DNA from 2 places in the Methylophilus sp. Leaf414 genome. Region 2 is predicted to be linked to the other one. Evidence: riboswitches for the same ligand, from Rfam matches in the RefSeq annotation. Region 2 holds a riboswitch; the other holds the start of a gene.

Region 1 (10,414 bases), on a different contig from region 2:
TAAAGTGCTAAAGCAGCTCGTAAATCCTCTATTAGCTGAGCATCTGAAGGTAGGTTATTTTTTCGGTACTCCTTCGCCAATATATTTCCAGCTTGATAATAGTATGTATTGTTTCGTTTATTTGATGGTTTTAAATCAATTTCTTTAAAATTTAAATTATTTAGTCCGCCACCGAGTATTGCTCTAAAATTTTTTGCTCTAGCTTTTAATGCTGTAGCAGCATCCGCTCTATACAATTTCTTAGCCTCTGTCATTGCTTGATTAAGGCTTAAATAAACACGTTCTGTATCCTCACTAAATAAGTAGCATACGTAATATCCTTTTGAAGCACTATCTGTGACTATTGGATTAAAAATTCCTAGCCAAGGTCCCAACACCCACACTCCCTGCCCTGCACTACCTTTGAAAACATATTGATCACTATTAGGTACACAGGCTTGCACATTTGAAACAAAGTCATGCCTTACAAATTCAGCAACAGCATGTTCTGCAAAATCATCGTTTTCTTTTGCTGATTTGTAGTTATCTAATATGTATTTAATCGACTTATGCAAACTCATTCTCAATTCCTTGCATCAACCCACATTTTTATCGTCAAATCAAAATTTGCAATTTTTTAAGCGGCGAATTAACAGTCCGTCACTCAAAACTATTTGAATTTTTATAGTGAAGCGCCCACATTTTTGCAACCCCAATTAACTGTAAACGATTTTATAACATCAGTTAGCGCTGAAATCGAAGTTAATTTATGCAAAACACCCCTTAAAGCATTGAATTGACTAGCAAAACAGTATCTTTACAGTGTATACATACACAAAATTGTCTGTTAATGTAGCAAACATCAGAAAAATTACGGTGTTTTACACCGATCAATACTCGGGGTGTTTATTTAATGATGGACATATCAGGAAAGTATTTGTACACCATACGCAGTGCGAATGGGGTGCTGGTTGAGAATTTGCAGGTGTTTGGCAAGTCTCGCACCGAAGCAGATGAGAAAATCCGCCAGATGTACTGGCGCTGTGAAATTATCAGTTGCGATATTGTTGTAAAGAAAGATTCGAAAGCACGTACACCACATATAAAAATGCAGTGGGTACGCCCCTAACATGGGGAGGACAGGCTGGCGTTAAGAACCAGCCCTGATTGCCGACTCTAAAGGCGCTTGTTGATACAGGCGCCTTTTTTATTGGTACTTTGCAAATTAGAACAATGACAGGTTGTTTGCCCGTGTATTGTTTTTGGCTGCCCTTTTTCTCGCTGGCTTTTTCACTGGCGCATGTTTGGGGGTGAGCATAGGCTCATCAAACAGGGATTGTTGCGCAGGGAACATATCGTTTTGCATCTGGGCTTTTTGCACGTCGAGCCTGAGCTCGCAATCGACGCGGATATCTGATTTGGGTACGCAGCAACAAGGCAGGATTTCGTCGGCACCGATAAATGCCAGCGGTTGTTCAAGGTATTCCACTTCCCCCGCCAGCAAACGCACGCGGCACCCGCCGCAATAACCGCTCCGGCATTGATACTCTACTTCGTGCCCGGTGCGCTCAAGGCCTTCGAGCAGGGTTTCCTGCGGGATAAGGTTAAAGCGGATGTGCTGGCTTTGTACAACGCTCACGTGGGGTGGTGTTCAATTAAAAAGTCAATTTGAATAAGTGCGCGAGGGATCAGTGCAACGCCGCAATTTACCCGCGCAGCCACTTATTAGAGTTCAAAGTCGTTGAGATCATCTGCCGACATCTCCGAATCAATCTGACCAATCAGGTAAGAACTTAATTCCACCTCTTGCGGGGCGACTTGCACGGTGTCTGACGCCAGCCAGGTGTTGATCCATGGAATCGGGTTGCTTTTGGCGTTTGGGAAAGCCGGTGGCAGGCCTACCGAGGCCATGCGGGTGTTGGTGATGTATTCGACATACTGGCAGAGGATGTCTTTGTTGAGGCCTATCATGGAGCCATCTTTAAACAGGTATTCTGCCCATTGTTTTTCCTGCTCGGCGGCAGTTTTAAACATCTCGAAACATTCCTGGTGCAACTCGGCGGCGATCTCGGCGAACTCGGCATCGTCCTGACCGGAACGCATGATGTTGAGCATATGCTGGGTGCCGGTGAGGTGCAGGGCTTCGTCACGTGCAATCAGGCGGATGATCTTGGCGTTGCCTTCCATCACCTTGCGCTCGGCAAAGGCGAATGAGCAGGCAAAGCTGACATAGAAACGGATCGCTTCGAGAATGTTCACGTTCATCAGGCAGCGGTACAACAACTTTTTCAGCTCGCGGCGATTGACGACTTTTTTCTCGCCATTGATGACGTGATCGCCCTCACCCAGCTGCGAATACAACATGGTCTGCTGGATCAGCTCATCGTAATAATGCGCGATATCCGATGCACGGGCAGTGATGTTGTCGTTGCGAACGATGTCATCAAAAATGATGGAAGGATCATTGACGATGTTGCGGATGATATGGGTGTATGAGCGCGAGTGGATAGTCTCGGAAAACGCCCAGGTCTCGATCCAGGTTTCCAGCTCCGGCAGTGACACCAGCGGCAGCAAAGCCACGTTGGGGCTGCGACCCTGGATGGAATCCAGCAGCGTCTGGTACTTCAGGTTGCTGAGGAAAATGTGCTTTTCATGCTCGGGCAGGTTCTGGTAATCAGAACGGTCCTGCGACACATCCACCTCTTCCGGACGCCAGAAGAAAGAAAGCTGCTTCTCGATCAGCCGCTCGAATACCGGATATTTCTGCTGGTCATAACGCGCCACGTTGACGGGCTGACCGAAGAACATGGGTTCTTTGAGTTGATCGTTGTCTGTTTTGGTAAAGATGCTGTAGGCCATGGCCGTGTTCCTAATGTTTAAGTTTCAAGACTCAAACTGCTTTTTAAAATGTATTTACTACTTCACTGCAAGACATACCAAATAAGTGAGCGAGCCGGATGAAGTGCAAGGCGCCCGGAACGCAACAACCGAGACAGTACAAATAGTACGGCGAGGTTGTGAGTACCGCGCAACGCCGCAATTCGCCGGCGCAGCCACTTATTATTTAGATTTTGCAGGCACCACCGGCACAACCATCATCCTCCGCCTCGGTGCCGCCTTCGGTGGCTCCGTCACGCGTGTTATGGTAGTACAGCGTTTTGATGCCCAGTTTGTACACTTGCAGCAAGTCTTTCAGCAACTGCTTCATCGGGACACGGCCACCTTCAAAGCGGGTCGGGTCGTAGTTGGTGTTGGCAGAAATCGACTGGTCAACAAACTTCTGCATGATGCCCACCAGCTTGAGGTAGCCATCATTGTTCGGCATTTTCCACAGCAACTGGTACTGGTCACGCAGGCGGTCGATCTCCGGCACGACCTGGCGCAGGATACCGTCTTTGGATTGCTTGACGGTGACCAGACCGCGCGGTGGCTCAATACCGTTAGTCGCGTTGGCGATCTGGCTGGAAGTTTCTGATGGCATCAGCGCGGTCAGGGTGGAGTTACGCAAGCCATCTTTCTGGATCTCTTTGCGCAGGCTTTCCCAGTCCAGCAGCAAAGGTTCCGTCGTCACGCTATCCAGATCCTTTTTATAGGTATCAATCGGCAGAATGCCCTTGGCGTAAGTGGTTTCGTTAAACGCCTGGCATGGACCGAATTCACGTGACAACTGTACCGAAGCTTTCAACAGGTAATACTGGATCGCCTCAAACGTACGGTGGGTCAGGCCCAGCGCTGCATCGTCGGTATAGCTGGTACCGTTTTTCGCCAGATAATACGCATAGTTGATCACACCCACACCCAGTGAGCGGCGCTTGTCGGTCGCGTTGGAGGCAGCTTTGACCGGGTAATCCTGGTATTCCAGCAAGGCATCCAGCGCACGCACCACCAGGTCAGACAGGCCTTCCAGCTCATCCAGTGATTCCAGCGCACCGAGGTTGAAGGCAGACAGGGTGCACAGTGCGATTTCGCCTTCTTCATCATTGATGTCATTCAATGCCTTGGTTGGCAGCGCGATTTCCATACACAGGTTGGACTGGCGCACTGGCGCGACAGCCGGGTCAAACGGGCTGTGCGTGTTGCAGTGGTCTACGTTCTGGATGTAGATACGGCCGGTACCGGCGCGTTCCTGCATCATCAGCGAGAACAACTCCACCGCCGGGATAGTCCGCTTGCGGATGCTGTCATCGTTTTCGTATTGCGTATACAGGCGTTCGAACTCATCCTGGTCGGCAAAGAAGGCATCGTACAAACCCGGGATATCATGTGGCGAGAACAGGGTAATGTTCTGGCTCTTGATCAGGCGCTGGTACATCAGGCGGTTGATCTGTACGCCGTAGTCGAGGTGACGAACGCGGTTTTCTTCCACACCACGGTTGTTTTTCAACACCAGCAATGACTCCACTTCCAGGTGCCACAGCGGGTAGAACAAGGTCGCCGCACCACCACGCACACCGCCCTGCGAGCAGGATTTCACCGCAGACTGGAACAGTTTGTAGAACGGCAGGCAACCGGTATGTTGCGCTTCGCCGCCACGGATTTCACTACCCAGCGCACGGATGCGGCCAGCGTTGACGCCGATACCCGCACGTTGCGAGACGTATTTCACGATGGCGCTGGAAGTGGCGTTGATGCTATCCAGGCTGTCATCACACTCTATCAGCACACAAGAGCTGAACTGGCGGGTAGGCGTACGCACGCCGGACATGATAGGCGTAGGCAGAGAAATCTTGAACGTGGAAACAGCGTCGTAAAAACGCTTGATCAGGTCCAGACGCGCCTGGCCTTTGTAGTTGGCAAACAGGCACATGGCCACCAGGATGTACAGGAACTGCGGGCTCTCGTAGATTTTCTTGGTGACGCGGTTTTGTACCAGGTATTTACCTTCTAGCTGCTTGACCGCCGCGTAAGAGAAATTCAGGTCACGCCAGTGGTCGATATAGCCATTGAGCACATCGAATTCTTCACGGCTGTAATCACGCAACAAGTGCTGGTCATATTTGCCGAGCTCGGTCAGGCCGGTCACATGGTCAAACAGGTGCGGTGGCTCAAACTGGCCATAGGCGATCTTGCGCAAGTGGAAAATCGACAGGCGGGCTGCCAGGTACTGGTAATCCGGTGTTTCTTCAGAAATCAGGTCCGCCGCGGATTTGATGATGGTCTCATGAATGGCATCAGTGCGGATGCCATCATAGAACTGGATATGGGAGCGCAACTCTACCTGCGACACCGACACATTATTCAGGCCTTGTGCTGCCCAATCAATCACGCGGTGGATTTTGTCGAGATTGATAGGTTCCTTGCGACCATCTCTTTTTGTGGCCTGCATGGATTCGTATTGTGACATTGATGGCTCCCAATTCTGGCAGCGGGGACTATAGAAGACGCAAACGCAAACATTGCACACCGGGCAACACCCGATATCATGATAAATGCACTGCAACTGCCGAGGACACCCCGCCTCAAACGTTAACAAGTAAAAAAACTGACGGTCGGTCTCCTGGCTCTCAGGTCATGATTATTTGCTGTCGCCTTCCCGAATTACTTCAGTGGCTTAAAGTGTTCGCAAACAACTCGCTGATCACAGTTGCGGGGGCAGCCCTGGCTTGATGAATACCGTGCAGTGTTTCACGCACCAGATTCCCTTTTAAATGCAGAAGAAGTGTTTCTCCTGCAAACCGTATGGATGCGACTATAAAACAATATCTATGGCTTTTCAATCAGACAAAACACAAGATATAGTTGTAAAGTCTAGCTTTCATATACAAGGTATTGTTTCTATTAAAGAATATGTTTTAAGAATTTTTTTAATAAAATTTTGAGAAAATGCATTGCATTTTTGATTGAATTACGCATTGAATGTTACAAAGCTGAAACATTTTTAATCAGGGTGCTTAAAACAGGAATAGGCGATAAAAACGCAAGTCTTGTAAGTGGTGATCGCCAACAATATGAGACTATGCTATCAGTGACAAAATCGGCAAAATGAACCTGCTAGAAAACTCTTTTCCAGGTTAAAAATGCAGTGCAATTGCCGCTCTATTATCGCGATACTGTTTTGCCTGTTTATGTAAAACTATAAGCCACTAACGAAAACCACACTCGCAATGACTTACTTCAATTTCTCCACGATTCGCCTGGCAACCGCCCTGACTTTGGCTATCACTGGCAGTGCTGCACATGCCACCAACGGCATCAACCTGATCGGCTTTGGTGCTGAATCCAGCCTGATGGCCGGTGCTGATGTAGCAGTTGCACGCGACACCAGCGCGCTGAATACCAATCCGGCCGGGCTGACGCAGATCAAGGCACCGCTGCTGGACATGTTCGGCTCGATACTGCGCACCACCGACTTGGTGCATAAAGACCCCCGCAACGAAGAACATGCCTCTAACCGTTACACGCCTCTAGGCGGCGGTGGTTATGCGCGCCCGATTGAAGACACATCATGCACGGCGGGTGTAGGTTTCTTTGCACAAGGTGGTGCCGGTGGTGTATTCGATAAAATCCGTACCCCGTTTGGCAATCGCGATGATTTATCATCACTGTTCGGTATCGCTAAGGTTATTCCCGGCATTGGCTGCGAAGTGAACGAGAAACTTTCAATCGGGGCCAGCTTGAACTTTGTCTATGCAAGCATAGAGCAGGATTTTTTTGCCAATACCTCAGTCCCTGCTGCGCCCTTTATTGGCTATAAGTTAGAAGATGCATCGGCGATACGCACAGGGTTCAAGCTAGGCATGCAATATCGTGTCACGCCAACATTAACCCTGGCTGCCGCTTATAGCGAAAAGACTGAATTACCACTTACTGGCGGCTCATTAGTAGCTGATTTCACCGGCGCAGGATTAGGTAAGGTGAAGTATTCCGATGCCTCAGTCAAAGGCTTCGCATTGCCTCGTGAAGTCGCTGTCGGTTTGGCGTTCAAACCGGCGGATGCCTGGCTGCTTTCATTCAAGCTAAACTGGCTTAACTGGGATGATGCGATCAATGACGTGAAATTACGCGCCACCAACCCTAACAATTCTTTAGCACCTGCTGTGTATGGTTCAACCAACCCTGCCGACTGGAAAAACCAGTGGGTGGTCGCCACCGGCGTTGCTTACAACTGGGATGACCGCACGACCATTTATGCGGGCCACAACTATGGCAAAAACCCGATTCCACGTGAGACTACCAACCCGTTACTGGCTGGCATTTTAGAGCATCACCTGACGTTCGGTGCCGCGCGCAAGATAGACCAGAACTGGCTTGCAACCGGTGGCGTGGAGTGGATGCTGCCGGTCAGCGTAAAATACAACAGTGCATTGCTAGGCGACTCGGAAATCCGTAATGAGGCGATTGTGCTGCACTTTATGCTGAGCCGCCGCTGGTAGGTTTAATGACCAGCTATAAAAAGAAAACGCTGATATCTATTACGGATATCAGCGCTTTTTAGCCAAAAATACGCTTAAAACAGACTCACTAAGCGTTTGCCCGCAACGTTTTAGCCGCTGCCACCATATTCTTCAGCGCCGGCAACACTTCCGCCCATTGGCGTGTTTTCAAGCCGCAATCCGGATTGACCCATAAACGCTCCGCAGGTATACGCTCGGCGGCCTTTTGCATCAACTGCACAATATGTGCCTCGCTAGGGATATTCGGTGAGTGGATATCGTAAACGCCAGGCCCGATCTCGTTCGGGTAGTTGAAGCCATCAAATGCATCCAACAGCTCCATATCTGAACGCGAGGTTTCAATGGTAATCACATCGGCATCCATGTCTGCAATCGATTGGATGATATCGTTGAATTCCGAATAACACATATGGGTATGAATCTGTGTTTCATCGGCGACGCCATTGGCGGTGATGCGAAATGACTCCACTGCCCATTGCAGGTATTCATTCCATTGCGACTTGCGCAATGGCAACCCTTCCCGCAAAGCCGCTTCGTCGATCTGGATCACACTGATGCCGGCTTTTTCCAGGTCCAGCACTTCCTGGCGTATTGCCAATGCCAGCTGGTAGCATGAGACAGAACGCGGCTGGTCATCGCGTACAAATGACCAGTTCAGTATCGTCACCGGGCCGGTCAGCATGCCTTTCATCGGTTTGTTGGTCAGTGATTGGGCATACTTGATCCATTCCACGGTCATCGCTTGAGGACGACTGATATCACCAAACAAAATAGGTGGTTTCACACAACGTGAACCGTAAGACTGCACCCAGCCGAACTGGCTAAACGCATAGCCATCCAGCTGCTCACCGAAATATTCCACCATGTCATTGCGCTCGGCTTCGCCATGCACCAATACGTCCAGCCCCAGGGTTTCCTGTTCTTTGACGCTACGGGCAATTTCAACTTCCATGGCTTTTTTGTAGCCAGCCTCATCCAGGCGCCCTGCCTTGAACTCACTGCGGGCATGACGAATCTCAGCAGTTTGCGGGAAAGAACCAATGGTGGTGGTCGGGTATTTAGGCAGCTTGAGCAATGCCGCCTGTTTGGCCGCACGTTGCGCATAAGCACTCTTGCGCTGACCTAATCGTGGCGTCAGTTTTTGCAACGCAGCTTTCACCAGCGGAAGATGGACGCGTTGTGAACTGCGACGTGCTTCAATCGCGGCCTGATTGTCTGCCAACTGGTCTTTGACTGCGGCTCGACCATGATTCAAGGCGGTAGCCAGAATATTTAATTCTTGCAGTTTCTGGGTGGCAAACGCCAGCCAGGATTTAATCTCGCTATCCAGCTTTTGCTCACTCTCCAGATCCACAGGGACATGCAACAAAGAACAAGAAGGCGCCAACCACAAGCGGTCACCGAGGCGTTCTGCAATCGGTTCCATCCAGTCCAGTGTGGCATTCAAATCCGTTTTCCAGATATTGCGCCCATTGATGACGCCGACTGAAAGCACTTTATGCGCAGGCAACATGCCAATCAAAGACACGACTTCACTACGTGCGTTGATGGCGTCCATATGCAGGCCAGCCACCGGCAAATTGGCGGCCAGGTATTGGTTATCGGCAAGTTGGCCAAAGTAAGTGGCGACCATCAACTTGACGCGGCAGCTCTTTAACTGGTGGTAGGCTAGGTTAAATGCATGCTGCCATTCCGCATCCAGCTCGGTTACCAGGAGTGGTTCGTCAATCTGCACCCATTCCACATCTTGCGCGGCCAATGTCTCCAGCAACTCTGTATACACTTGCAGCAATTGTGGCAACAAGGCTAGCCGGTTTGAGTCATCCTTGACTTTACCAATCGCCAGGTAAGTCACAGGGCCAACCAGCACTGGTTTCGCTTTGACGTTTTGCGCTTTAGCTTCGGCTAATTGTTCGAGCAGACGAGTCGCATCCAGCTTGAATTGGGTCTCAGCGGTGAATTCAGGCACGATATAGTGGTAGTTGGTATCAAACCACTTGGTCATTTCCCCGGCAGTAACCCCGCCGCAGCAATGTGCATGCTCTTCGCCAGACGCTGTGGAACGGCCACGCGCGACACGGAAGTAATTATCCAGTTGGTCGCCATGAAAGTCCTGCACACGTGCTGGCAAATTACCCAGGGTAAAACTCATGTCCAGCACCTGGTCATAAAATGCAAAGTCACCTACAGGCGCTAAATCCAAACTAGCCTGCAACGCCCAGTTACCCTGGCGTAAATCTTTGCCGATCTGCTTTAAAGCCTCTAGTGAAGACTGCCCTTTCCAGTACGCCTCAAGGGCAAATTTCAGTTCACGTTTTGCGCCTATGCGCGGAAATCCTAGATTGTGTGTGGTGACCATGGTTGTCTCGCCTGTAATCGTTAAGAACACGCATTCTAGAAAACACAATCTATGAAGTAAAATGGTATTATTTCAACTATCGATTAATTTTATTCATACATAAACGATGATTGAACGTATCCATTTGGCGATTATTCGTGAGGTTGAACGGCAAGGCTCGCTGACAGCAGCGGCTGAAAAATTATTTCTCACGCAATCTGCTCTGAGCCACTCCATCAAAAAACTGGAGCAGCAACTGGGCACGGATATCTGGCTACGCGAGGGTCGCAGTTTGCGCCTGACCCAGGCCGGGCAATATATGCTGGCCGTTGCCAACCGTTTGCTGCCACAGTTATCGCTGGCCGAAGAGCGCCTGCGCCAGTTTGCCCAGGGAGAGCGTGGCACCTTACGCATAGGTATGGAATGCCATCCTTGCTACCAGTGGTTGCTGAAAGTAGTGTCACCCTACCTGGCCGACTGGCCGGATGTGGATGTGGACGTAAAACAGAAGTTCCAGTTTGGTGGCATAGGCGCGTTGTTTGGCTACGAGATCGATATGCTGGTCACGCCGGACCCGTTATACAAACCTGGCCTGGTATTTCAACCGGTATTTGATTATGAACAAGTGCTAGTGGTGAATCATCAGCATCCATTGGCAAAATCGGCCTATGTCGTGCCTGAACAGTTAAGCAACGAAACGCTG
Region 2 (10,414 bases):
CGTTCATGCTCACGACACGGTGCAAATGTTGCTCAGCGAGCGTTAGATCACGTGTTTCGTACTCTGCAGCTGCCAGGTAAAACCAGGCTTCTGTATTGGCAGGCTCTTGTTTCACCCATTCAGCCGCTACTGTTTTCAAGCCGTTCCAGTCTTTATGCAGGTAAGGAAACACCACTTTCATAAAGCTAGGCCATTGCGCTGCCGGTTTACCCCAGAATGGCAACTCGCTTTTCACTAATATAGGACCCGCAGGTTTAGTTAACAATGCTTGCACCCAGTCAATCGACATATAGTAATAATACGCATCTTTGCCAGGGCTCTTCAGTGTGATCAAGCCAACCAGTGTGCCGGACTCATCAAACAAACCACCGCCGCTTGCACCTTGTTTAAAAGTGCTGGTAGCACGCACAATCACTGAGTCATCCATGGTGAATAAACCTTTCACCACACCTTTGGTAGTGACAGGTGCCGGCACAAAACTTGGGTAGCCAATGGTGAATACCGGTTGCTCATATTTCAATTCACGGCTGGATTTCATGGCGACTGGTGTGAGAGGCAGGTCATCCATTTGCAGCATGCAAACATCATGCTCCCAGTCTGGCTTGACGCCCACTGCATGATAAACCGCACCACCACTTAACACGCTGATGCTGCTGGCGTTAGCGACCACATGACAGTTAGTCACCACTTGATTGTCGGCAACCACAACTCCTGAACCCAAGCCAAACTGACCATTGGTCAGTCCCACTTGAATGCGCAGTACCCGACTGTTTAACGACTGCATTAACGCGTCAGAAGGTTCTGCCATCAACGGTGCGGCAAAGCACCCTACCAGTAAACCAATCAAAAACTTTGTCATGTAATGCTCCAATCTGTTACCGCAAGTTGGTGTATCGTTGGAAAGCCTTTAATTACATTTCAGCAAGATGCATTCCAACCCAACGCGCACACAAATCGAGCACTATTTAAATAGTAAGATAATCAAATAAAGTTATTAACAATCAAACAGTTAAGCAGATTAGTATTTACAAATAAAGAGATTCAATATCAGAGATCTACTCAAAAATCACAATATGCCTGAGACCTGCAATCCCGCTAACGCACCATTAAAGTGCACTAAAAAGGTGTATGCACAGACATCGCTCAAAACATCATGAAGCGAAAACGAATTGAGTATAGGAGAGAAATATTTGCCTCATGCGGGCAAGTGAAATAGATGGAATGCGTTAACGCATACACGGATCAATGATTAGCAATAAAAACGCGGTTTCGGCCTTGTTGCTTGGCAGAATACAGCGCAGCATCAGCCATGCGCATCATATGTGACAAACCTTGCTGGTCATTCAGCTGTGAGGTCGAAACGAGGCCGAATGAAGCGGTGTAATGGATTTTTTCGCCATTTTCAATCAACACGCTATGGTCGATTTCTGAGCGCAGACGCTCAATCACGCGCGTAGCTTCATGTAAATCCGTCATCGGCATCAGGATACCGAACTCTTCGCCACCCAGCCTGCCCACCATATCGCTGGTACGTAGCGCATTCACACACCGCAGGCAAAAATTCTGCAACACCACATCACCGGCATAATGGCCGTGTTTGTCATTTATTTTTTTGAAATGATCAATATCCACCATCGCGAACGAAAATGGGGCTTCGTAACGCTGACTGCGTCTGATTTCGGATTCCAGCTCATGCATGAAATGCCGGCGATTGGCGATGCCGGTTAAAAAGTCGGTAAATGCAAATTTGTCTGCCTCGATATGCAAGCGGTAGATGCGCGACACAACAAATACACTGACCAGCAAAAATAGGGACAGTAATAACCCGGCGTATATCAAACCCGCTTTGGTATGCCGCTGCAGCCGTTGTTGGCTTTCATTCACATATTGAGTGGCACGCTGATTAGCAAAGCCAAGGATGGACTCATTCAACCGGGCCACTTCTGCAAAGCGGCTAGTCCAGTCAGTTTCAATCAAGCGGTTGGCTTCAGAAAATTTGGCATCTTCCAGTTTTTGCAAAATCTGGTCACGTACCTGGTTGAGTGCCTGCCACTTTTGACGGAGATTGATGACTTGTTGCGGGTCACCGGAATAGCTGTGCTGCATCACGGCAATCTTTTCTTCCGCCAACCGCTCGTGCTTTTCGATAAACGTGATAGTGGCAGCCACATCACTCGCATCCGCCTTGATCAGCGTTGCATATAACAAGCTACTGCGGATTTGATATAAAGCAGCTTTGAGTTCAAGCGCCGCATTTGAAACCGCAAACGGCTTTTCGTAAAGATTGCGCGTGGTCTGGTGCATTTCGCGCATGCTGGAAAAATAAATCCACAGAAACAATAAAGCACCAATAAAAGCAATGAGGAACCCTGAAACAAGGATATACAACACCGCTTTTTTGCGCTGTGTTTTCATGACCTAAGCGAATGAAAATATAAACATGCGTAACGCCTCCAGGCAAGGCTTCATGCGCTAATCAATTTCGTGATTAATGCCCACTCCCTGGGATCGACTGGCGTAATCGACAATCGGTTCCCTTTTTGCAATATTCTCATATTAGAAAGCTCGGGGATTTCGCGCAATTCTTTCAGGCTCAGCAAGCGGGTTTTACGCACAAGCTTCACATCCACATTGACCCAACGCGGGTTTTCCGGAGTAGATTTAGGGTCAAAATACTTGTGCCCTTTTACAAACTGGAACTTGTCCGGATAAGCCAGCGTACTCACTTCACAGATGCCGGCAATGCCAGGCACCTCACAATTAGAGTGGTAAAACAATACGCCATCACCGACTTTCATCTGGTCTCGCATGAAATTACGCGCCTGGTAATTGCGCACCCCATACCAGTCAACGCTCTGGTTTGGGAACCCCGCTAAATCATCAATAGAAACATCCGAGGGTTCGGACTTCATCAGCCAGTAACGTGCCATTGCTTAAAACCTTCTTCTAAATGTGCAAAATGCCAGTATCATAAACCCTAGTATCATAAACCCCAACGCTCACAAACCGAAAGCTACTCCACTCCCAAAGAGTGACCACACATAGATATCATGGCTAAAAACGTCCTCGGCACCTTGCTTATTCCTTGCAGCACACACCCTGTCACCGGCTTTATGCGGGATGGCTGCTGCGGGTTTCATCCGGAAGATTTAGGCAGACACACGGTTTGTGCAGAAATGACAGATGAGTTTCTGGCGTATTCCAAAGCCCAGGGTAACGACTTATCAACCCCTCTGCCGGATTATGACTTTCCCGGATTGCAGGCTGGCGATCGCTGGTGTCTGTGCGCAGGCCGCTGGTTACAAGCCAGCGAAGCAGGCTACGCGCCACCGGTAGTCTTGGAGTCTTGCGATGAAAGTTGCCTGGAAGTCGTCAGTCTGGCTGACTTGATGTACCACGCCTTAAGATAGCGTAGTCATTGAAAATGATGTGCTAAGGGGTTACCTGAGCCTTGATCCTGAACCAAAAAGTTCAGGTGGTAACAGCCTAAGGTACATTAGGTTCACACGCCAAGGGAGTCTTAAAAGACCTCCCAACTTAGTGCGATCGCACAGCACCTGATGAGCCGAAACCTATAACAAAGACTAGTTCAAGGAATTTTAGACTCAGGCAACGCCTTAACACACCAGATTAAAAGTACAGCGGATTAAATTTAAGCCGAAGTAAAACTATGTGGTTAAAAAATGATACGCCATTTACTATCAATGACGGTGAATATTTTGTGAAGTTCAGGGGATTACAGCAATTTATTCTGGCTGGATAGCACCTCATCCATTTGCTGCTGCATGGTGCTAATGCGTTTTTTCACATCGCCCACATCCACACCTGCACTTCGGGTATTCAATAACTCGTGCGTGATATTCAGTGCCGCCATAATCGCAATTCGCTCCACACTGACCATCTTGCCCGCATCGCGTATTTCACGCATTTTACCATCCAGGTAACCCACTGCCTGCACGATGACATCGCGCTCTTCATCCGTGCATGTCACACTAAATGCACGACCCATAATTTCAATATCGATTGGTTGTTTCGCCATCGTTTATTGACCTTCCTGTGGTAATGCAGACAACAATTTTTCCAATTGCACGCTGGCTTGCGTCATATTCAGCTTGAGGGATTGCGACTCCTGATGCAATTTTGAGACCTCCTGGCGTAACTGACCATTATCCTCACGCAATTGATTGCACAGCGCAATTAACTTCGCCACACGCTCTTCCAAACTTTTCAGATCAGCATCCATTGAGTCATTATCAATGAAAAAAATGATTGTGGTCAATAGCTAAGCGTAGTTTTTCAAAGTAATTTAACAATTTAAACTTCGCTACACAACCATGGTTTTCTAGCTAAAACAGACACTTTCTACTAGAATAGGCGCCAGTTGTCAGGTGCTCGACGCTGTGTTCTTGCAGCCAAGAGTGAAACTGGGAAACAGGTGCGTGAATTCACATTCGCAATGCCTGTGCTGCCCCCGCAACGGTAAGTAAGTGCGGGTCTATCAACATGCCACTGGGTCAAACCCGGGAAGGCGATAGATCAAAACTTGCAAGCCCGGAGACCGGCCTCACAACCAACCATTTGCAATACCGCGGGGTGACGGTGTCTGATAGTGTATTTCTCTTTTTGCTAACCATAGCAAATCCAGATTCATTGTCCCTTATCCCTAAGTATTGCCCAATAACCCATATGCGGGGTCGCATATGACACAGGGATAAGATAATGAAAAAGAAGTTTTTATTTAGCGTCATTGCCACGCTTTTAACCACACCTGCATTCGCTGAAGATCTCCAACTGGATGATGTCACCGTCAGATCATCTGGCTTTGAACGTAAAGATACAGACACCACCTACAGCTCTGAAATTCATACTGCCAAGCAAATCGAGTCTTCTGGTGCCAGTACACTGTATGATTTTTTGGCTCAACAAAGTTCGCTGAATATCTTATCCAGCTTTGGCAACAAAGCCACTCCGTCAATCAACTTGCGTGGCTTTGGTAGCGAAAATGGTGCCCAAAATGTCGTCATCACTCTTAACGGTCAACGCCTTAATAATATCGATAGCAGTTCACAGCTACTGGCGGGCATTCCATTAAGCAATATCGAGCGTATTGAAATCAGCAAGGGTAGTGGTTCTGTCTTATATGGGGATGGTGCAACAGCTGGTGCGATTCAAATTTACACCAAAGCAAAAACTGGCATCACAGCCTCTACTAGCTGGGGAAACTTTGGCCAGCAGAGCCACTATGCCACGGCTGGATTAAACGAAGAGAAACTGGAGCTATCAGCAAACCTTTCTCATGACAGCCATGATGGATTCGGCAAAAAGGATCCATCCGGATATCGGGATGAATTTACCAGCAACACCCAGAATGCACGTGTAAAAATCAAGCCAATGGAGTCGTTTCGCATTTTTGCCGAAGCCACTAGTACTCGGAATGATATCCGCTATGCTCCATCATTAACCAAAGCCCAATTCAAAGATAGCCCTCGTAACGTGGGCCTTAACTTCTTGGGCAATCCGATGGATTACACCCATCAGGCTCTTGATAGTGACCGCTGGCAAATTGGAACAGAGATTGATCTTTCACCATCTTGGCATGTCACCGCTAGTCATTACCGTGAAGATAAGCTGTCTGAGTTTTACAATTTCAATAGCAAATTTCATTATGATCAGGAAGCAAGCGTCCTAGATTTACGCTATGACGATGCTCAAGTCAGTGCGATCACAGGCATCCAGATCAACGACGGAGAAAGAAAAGCCAGCGATAACTCCACAACAAAAAATAATCGTGCGTTGTTCGCAAGTCTGGAATACAGGCTACTGGAAAATTTAACATTGTCTTCAGGTGCACGCACGGAAAAAGTATCCTATCAATTCAGACCGAATGTGGGTGACTCACTGGCAGACAGTGAGCATCTGAGTGCATGGGACATTGGTGCAAACTACCGGATTAATTCTGGAATCTCCATATTTGCCAACCACAACCACGCTTACCAAGCACCAGATATAGATCGTTTTTTTACCACTAACTTTTTTACGGGCGTCACAAGTTTTAACGGCTTCATCAAGCCTATGCGTACAAAAACGACCAACCTTGGTTTGAATTTTGTAACGGATAGAAATCGAATGAAAATATCCACATTTTATTCAGATTTGGATAATGAGATTTACGTTGTCCCCGGTGTTTTTACCAATACGAATTTAGACCAGTCACACAAATACGGGCTTGAATTACAAGATACATTCCAAATCGATACCGGCCTAACGGCATCTTTGCTTTACAACTATGTACGAGCAAAAATTGATCGAGAAATCAATGGCAGCGGAAGTTTTAATGGTAAAGATTTGCCTGGTGTGCCCAAACATAACCTTATTGCAAATCTGAACTGGAAATTTGATCCTAACGCCAGTCTAAATGTGAATCATGCATGGCGTTCCAGCGCTTTTGCTTACCAGGATTTTGCTAATAACCTGAGTCAAAAGCAATCAATCTACTCAAGTACTAACATATCGCTTAATTATCAATACCGTCATTTCACAATCTTTACTGCTATTAATAACCTTTTCAAACATGAAAATTCGATACAAGTGGCTAATGACGCGATTTACCCAGTAGATTTTGTCCGTACGTGGCGAGTTGGTATAAAGGCTGATTTTTAATAAGCGACTTACTGAATTACATGGATAGCAAAAATAATTAACGGACAAGCAGCAGAAAATTTATGAAAAAGATAATTTTATTAGGGCTGATGGTAAGTCTGCCTATAAACACCTTTGCGGCAGAAACGCTGCCAACACCAAACCTGGACGAAGTCGTGGTCACCGCCAGCAGGAACTCGCAATCCACCAAAACCGTCACTGGTGATATCACCGTGATTGATAGCGAAGAAATCAACCGGCTACGCGGTGGCTCTATCGCAGATTTGTTAAGACTGCAGCCCGGCGTAGAAACCTATACCAATGGCGGCATGGGGACTAGCAGCAATATCGGGTTACGTGGCACCAACGATAACCAGTTGATCGTGTTAGTCGATGGCGTACGCATCAACTCGGGCACAACCGGCACCACCGCGTTTGAAAATATCCCGCTGGCATTGATAGACCGTATCGAAATTTTACGCGGACCAGCTTCCAGTCTGTATGGCTCAGACGCGATTGGCGGCGTGATCCAGATTTTCACCAAGCGTGGCAAAAGTAACAACACCCATTTATATGCCAGTGCAGGTGCAGGCAGTTACGACTCTTATAGTGGCAACGCAGGTTTTGACACGGCTTATCAAGCATTGAAATTTGGTGCGCAGGTCAGCAGTTACGATACCCGGGGTATCAGTGCGAAAAAGCGGCCGCCTGCCGTGGCTGAGCAAGACCGCGACGGATATAACAACTTCAGTGGTACGGCATATGCAGAACTCGAGTTAGCGCCAGGCCATTCACTAGGCTTGAACTATCTGGAAAGCAAAGGCAGGAACCAATACGACAGTACCTTTATAGGCAATTATCTAGAGCGTTACCAGCAAGGGTATGGCCTGACATTGAGAAATGCATTGACTGAAAACTGGAACAGCAAAGTGCAATATAGCATTGGCCGCGATCAGTCATATAGTGTTGGCACGGCAACAACCAATAGCAACATTGAAACAGAGCAACACCAGCTGTCATGGCAACATGATTACAAATTATCGAATGGCACACTCACATTTGCCTATGACAGGCTTGAGCAAGAAGTATTAACCGAAAATACCGGCAGGCGAACGCTAGAGAGAAGTCGTAGTAATGACGCTTTCGTACTGGGTTATGTTGGCAAGTTTGACGCGCACAGCACTCAACTTTCATTACGAGAAGACCATAACAGCCAATTCGGCAACTATACGACTGGTGGTATCGGCTATGGCTATGCTTTCTCACCGGCCTGGCAATTCACGACACAGTATGGCTCTTCTTTCAGGGCGCCTACCTTCAACCAACTGTATGCCAATGCGTTTGGCAATCCCAATCTGCCTTCAGAAAAAGCGGACAATATCGAGGCCAGCCTGCGCTACCAGGGCCAACAGTTACAGACGAAAATCACTGTCTTTGATAACCACATCCGCAATTTTATCCAGAATGCGCCACGCGCTGATTGCCCGCCTGGCTTTACCAACGGCTGTGCCGTCAATGCCGGCAAAATTGAAATCCAGGGTGTCACAGTGGAGAGTAGCCTCGCCTTGGCTGAAAACTGGTTCCTGTCCGGCAACCTGACTGTGCAATCCCCACGCGCGGATGCCACCGACAACCTGCTGATCAGGCGTGCCCAGCGTTTTGGCAATTTGGTATTGCAATACAGAAATGGCGCCTGGGACTGGTCAACAGAATTGACTGCCGCTTCCCAACGCTACAATGACACGGCTAACCAGATTTCATTGGGCGGATATGCTTTATTGAATACGACGCTGGCTTATCAAGTCAATAGCAATTGGCGCTTGCAGGCACGTGCTAACAACATCCTGGATAAGAATTATGTTCTGGCAACGACGAGAAGCTTGGCATCGCCAAATAATCCGGACTACAACACCATGGGCACCAACGTATTCGTCAGCCTGAGTTATGACATGAAGTAATGTTTGCTACGGTTGGATTTTGACCAAGCCAGATGGAATTGGGCTAAAATCCACCCCTAGTTAATTTAATAAAATTTGGGAGTCGTTGGCATGCCACGTAAAATTTCAACTCAATCTCTGGCAATCGCATTGGTCATTGCACTGATGGTCATCGTCACGCGCGGCCATCATTTCGCTTCAATCGATTTTCTGCCTAGTGCTTCATATGCAGCTTTCTTCATTGCTGGCTACTATCTGCGTTCTACCATTATGTTCGTTGCCCTGCTGGCTTTGTGTGTTGGGCTTGATTTAGCGGCAGTGACCTGGGGTGGCGTCAGCAATTTCTGCGTGACACCGGCTTACGGCTTTTTGCTGCCAGCCTATGGCACCATGTGGCTGGCAGGTCGCTGGACGGCGGACAATACCAGCTGGGAATTCAGCAGCCTGTTCAAACTTGCAGGTGTGGTTGTGGTGGCGTCAGCTATTGCAGAATTGTTTTCCAGCGGCGGTTTCTACTTCTTCGGTGGCCGTTACGCCAACCCAACCCTGGTGGAATTCGGCACACGCCTGGTGAAATACTATCCAAAACAGCTGGAAGCCATTGCGTTCTGGGTAGTAGTTGCCTTGATTGCGCACGTAGTATTTGGCCTGGCCAAACGCTCTATTCACGAAAAAGCTTAAGTCTTAAATATGACGGAAACCAATGACCGCGATAGCCGCCACAAGGCGCGCATGATAAGAAAAAAGGCGGTCATTGATGAAAAGATCGAGCAGGCCAAGGTTGAGAAAGGCGTGCTGCTGATCCTCACCGGTAATGGCAAAGGCAAAAGCTCTTCCGCCTTTGGCATGGTTGCCCGTTCACTCGGCCACGGCATGCGTGTCGGTGTCGCCCAATTCATCAAAGGCAGGTCTGATACCGGCGAAGAAGCCTTTTTCCGCGAACATCCATTAGTGAGCTGGCATGTGCTGGGCGAAGGCTTTACCTGGAACACGCAAGACCGCCAGCGTGATACCGACACCGCTATGCGCGGCTGGCAAATTGTCGCTGGCATGCTGCAAGATCCGGCGATTCAATTAGTGGTTCTCGACGAACTGACCTACACCTTCAAATATGGCTACCTGGATGAGCAAATGGTACTGGATGCCATTGCCAACCGCCCGCCCATGCAGCATGTGGTCATCACCGGCCGGGGCGCCTCAGAAGCATTACGGAACGCTGCCGATACGGTGAGCGAACTGATGGACGTCAAGCATGCCTGGCGCGCAGGCGTTAAAGCCCAGGCTGGAATAGATTTGTAATGCAATCCCAAGCTGCAACCTGCCATGCCATGCTGATGGCGGCACCCGCGTCGGGACAAGGTAAAACCATGACCACAGCGGCATTGGCTCGTGCTTACCGTAATCGCGGCTTACGCGTGCAGGCATTCAAATGCGGACCGGATTTTATTGACGGCATGATCCTCGAAGTTGCCACCGGCAAACCGGTTTACAACCTTGACTTAGGGATGTGTGGTGAACAAGATGCGCATCGTTTGCTTTATAAAGCCGCGCAGGAAAATGATGTGATTCTGCTGGAAGGCGTCATGGGCCTATACGACGGCAACCCTTCCTGCGCCGATATCGCCGAGCGTTTTGGCATCCCGGTGGGGCTGGTAGTCAACGCTAAAGCCATGGCACAAACGTTCGCTGCGGTCGCGTATGGCTTGTATGCATTCCGCCTTGGCTTGCAACGCGCAGGCGTCATTGCGAACCAGATAGGCAGTGAAGGCCATGCACGCATGATCAAAGAAGCATTACCTGCCGATATTCCGTGGCTAGGTGCCATGCCATATAACGAT

The links. Region 2 has a riboswitch for cobalamin ahead of ASG24_RS06430 (TonB-dependent receptor). Riboswitches for the same ligand answer to the same signal wherever they lie in the genome.
Region 1: it holds a riboswitch for cobalamin, as region 2 does, so the genes downstream of both, nrdA (class 1a ribonucleoside-diphosphate reductase subunit alpha) here and ASG24_RS06430 (TonB-dependent receptor) in region 2, are expected to answer to the same signal.

The regions. Positions count from the first base shown of each region.
Region 1 covers NZ_LMQQ01000004.1:181,034-191,447, reverse strand. The annotation lists gene ASG24_RS09910 (MrcB family domain-containing protein) at 1-560, opposite strand, end outside; gene ASG24_RS09905 (hypothetical protein) at 893-1,108, shown strand; gene yfaE (class I ribonucleotide reductase maintenance protein YfaE) at 1,205-1,618, opposite strand; gene nrdB (class Ia ribonucleoside-diphosphate reductase subunit beta) at 1,705-2,838, opposite strand; gene nrdA (class 1a ribonucleoside-diphosphate reductase subunit alpha) at 3,044-5,323, opposite strand; cobalamin riboswitch at 5,449-5,674, opposite strand; gene ASG24_RS09885 (OmpP1/FadL family transporter) at 6,084-7,352, shown strand; gene metE (5-methyltetrahydropteroyltriglutamate--homocysteine S-methyltransferase) at 7,441-9,732, opposite strand; gene ASG24_RS09875 (LysR family transcriptional regulator) at 9,839-10,414, shown strand, end outside.
Region 2 covers NZ_LMQQ01000002.1:445,301-455,714, reverse strand. The annotation lists gene ASG24_RS06460 (serine protease) at 1-859, opposite strand, end outside; gene ASG24_RS06455 (diguanylate cyclase) at 1,243-2,415, opposite strand; gene ASG24_RS06450 (EVE domain-containing protein) at 2,466-2,930, opposite strand; gene ASG24_RS06445 (DUF2237 family protein) at 3,051-3,410, shown strand; gene ASG24_RS06440 (cell division protein ZapA) at 3,737-4,039, opposite strand; gene ASG24_RS06435 (hypothetical protein) at 4,043-4,243, opposite strand; cobalamin riboswitch at 4,370-4,582, shown strand; gene ASG24_RS06430 (TonB-dependent receptor) at 4,720-6,660, shown strand; gene ASG24_RS06425 (TonB-dependent receptor domain-containing protein) at 6,723-8,597, shown strand; gene ASG24_RS06420 (hypothetical protein) at 8,688-9,257, shown strand; gene cobO (cob(I)yrinic acid a,c-diamide adenosyltransferase) at 9,267-9,875, shown strand; gene ASG24_RS06410 (cobyrinate a,c-diamide synthase) at 9,875-10,414, shown strand, end outside.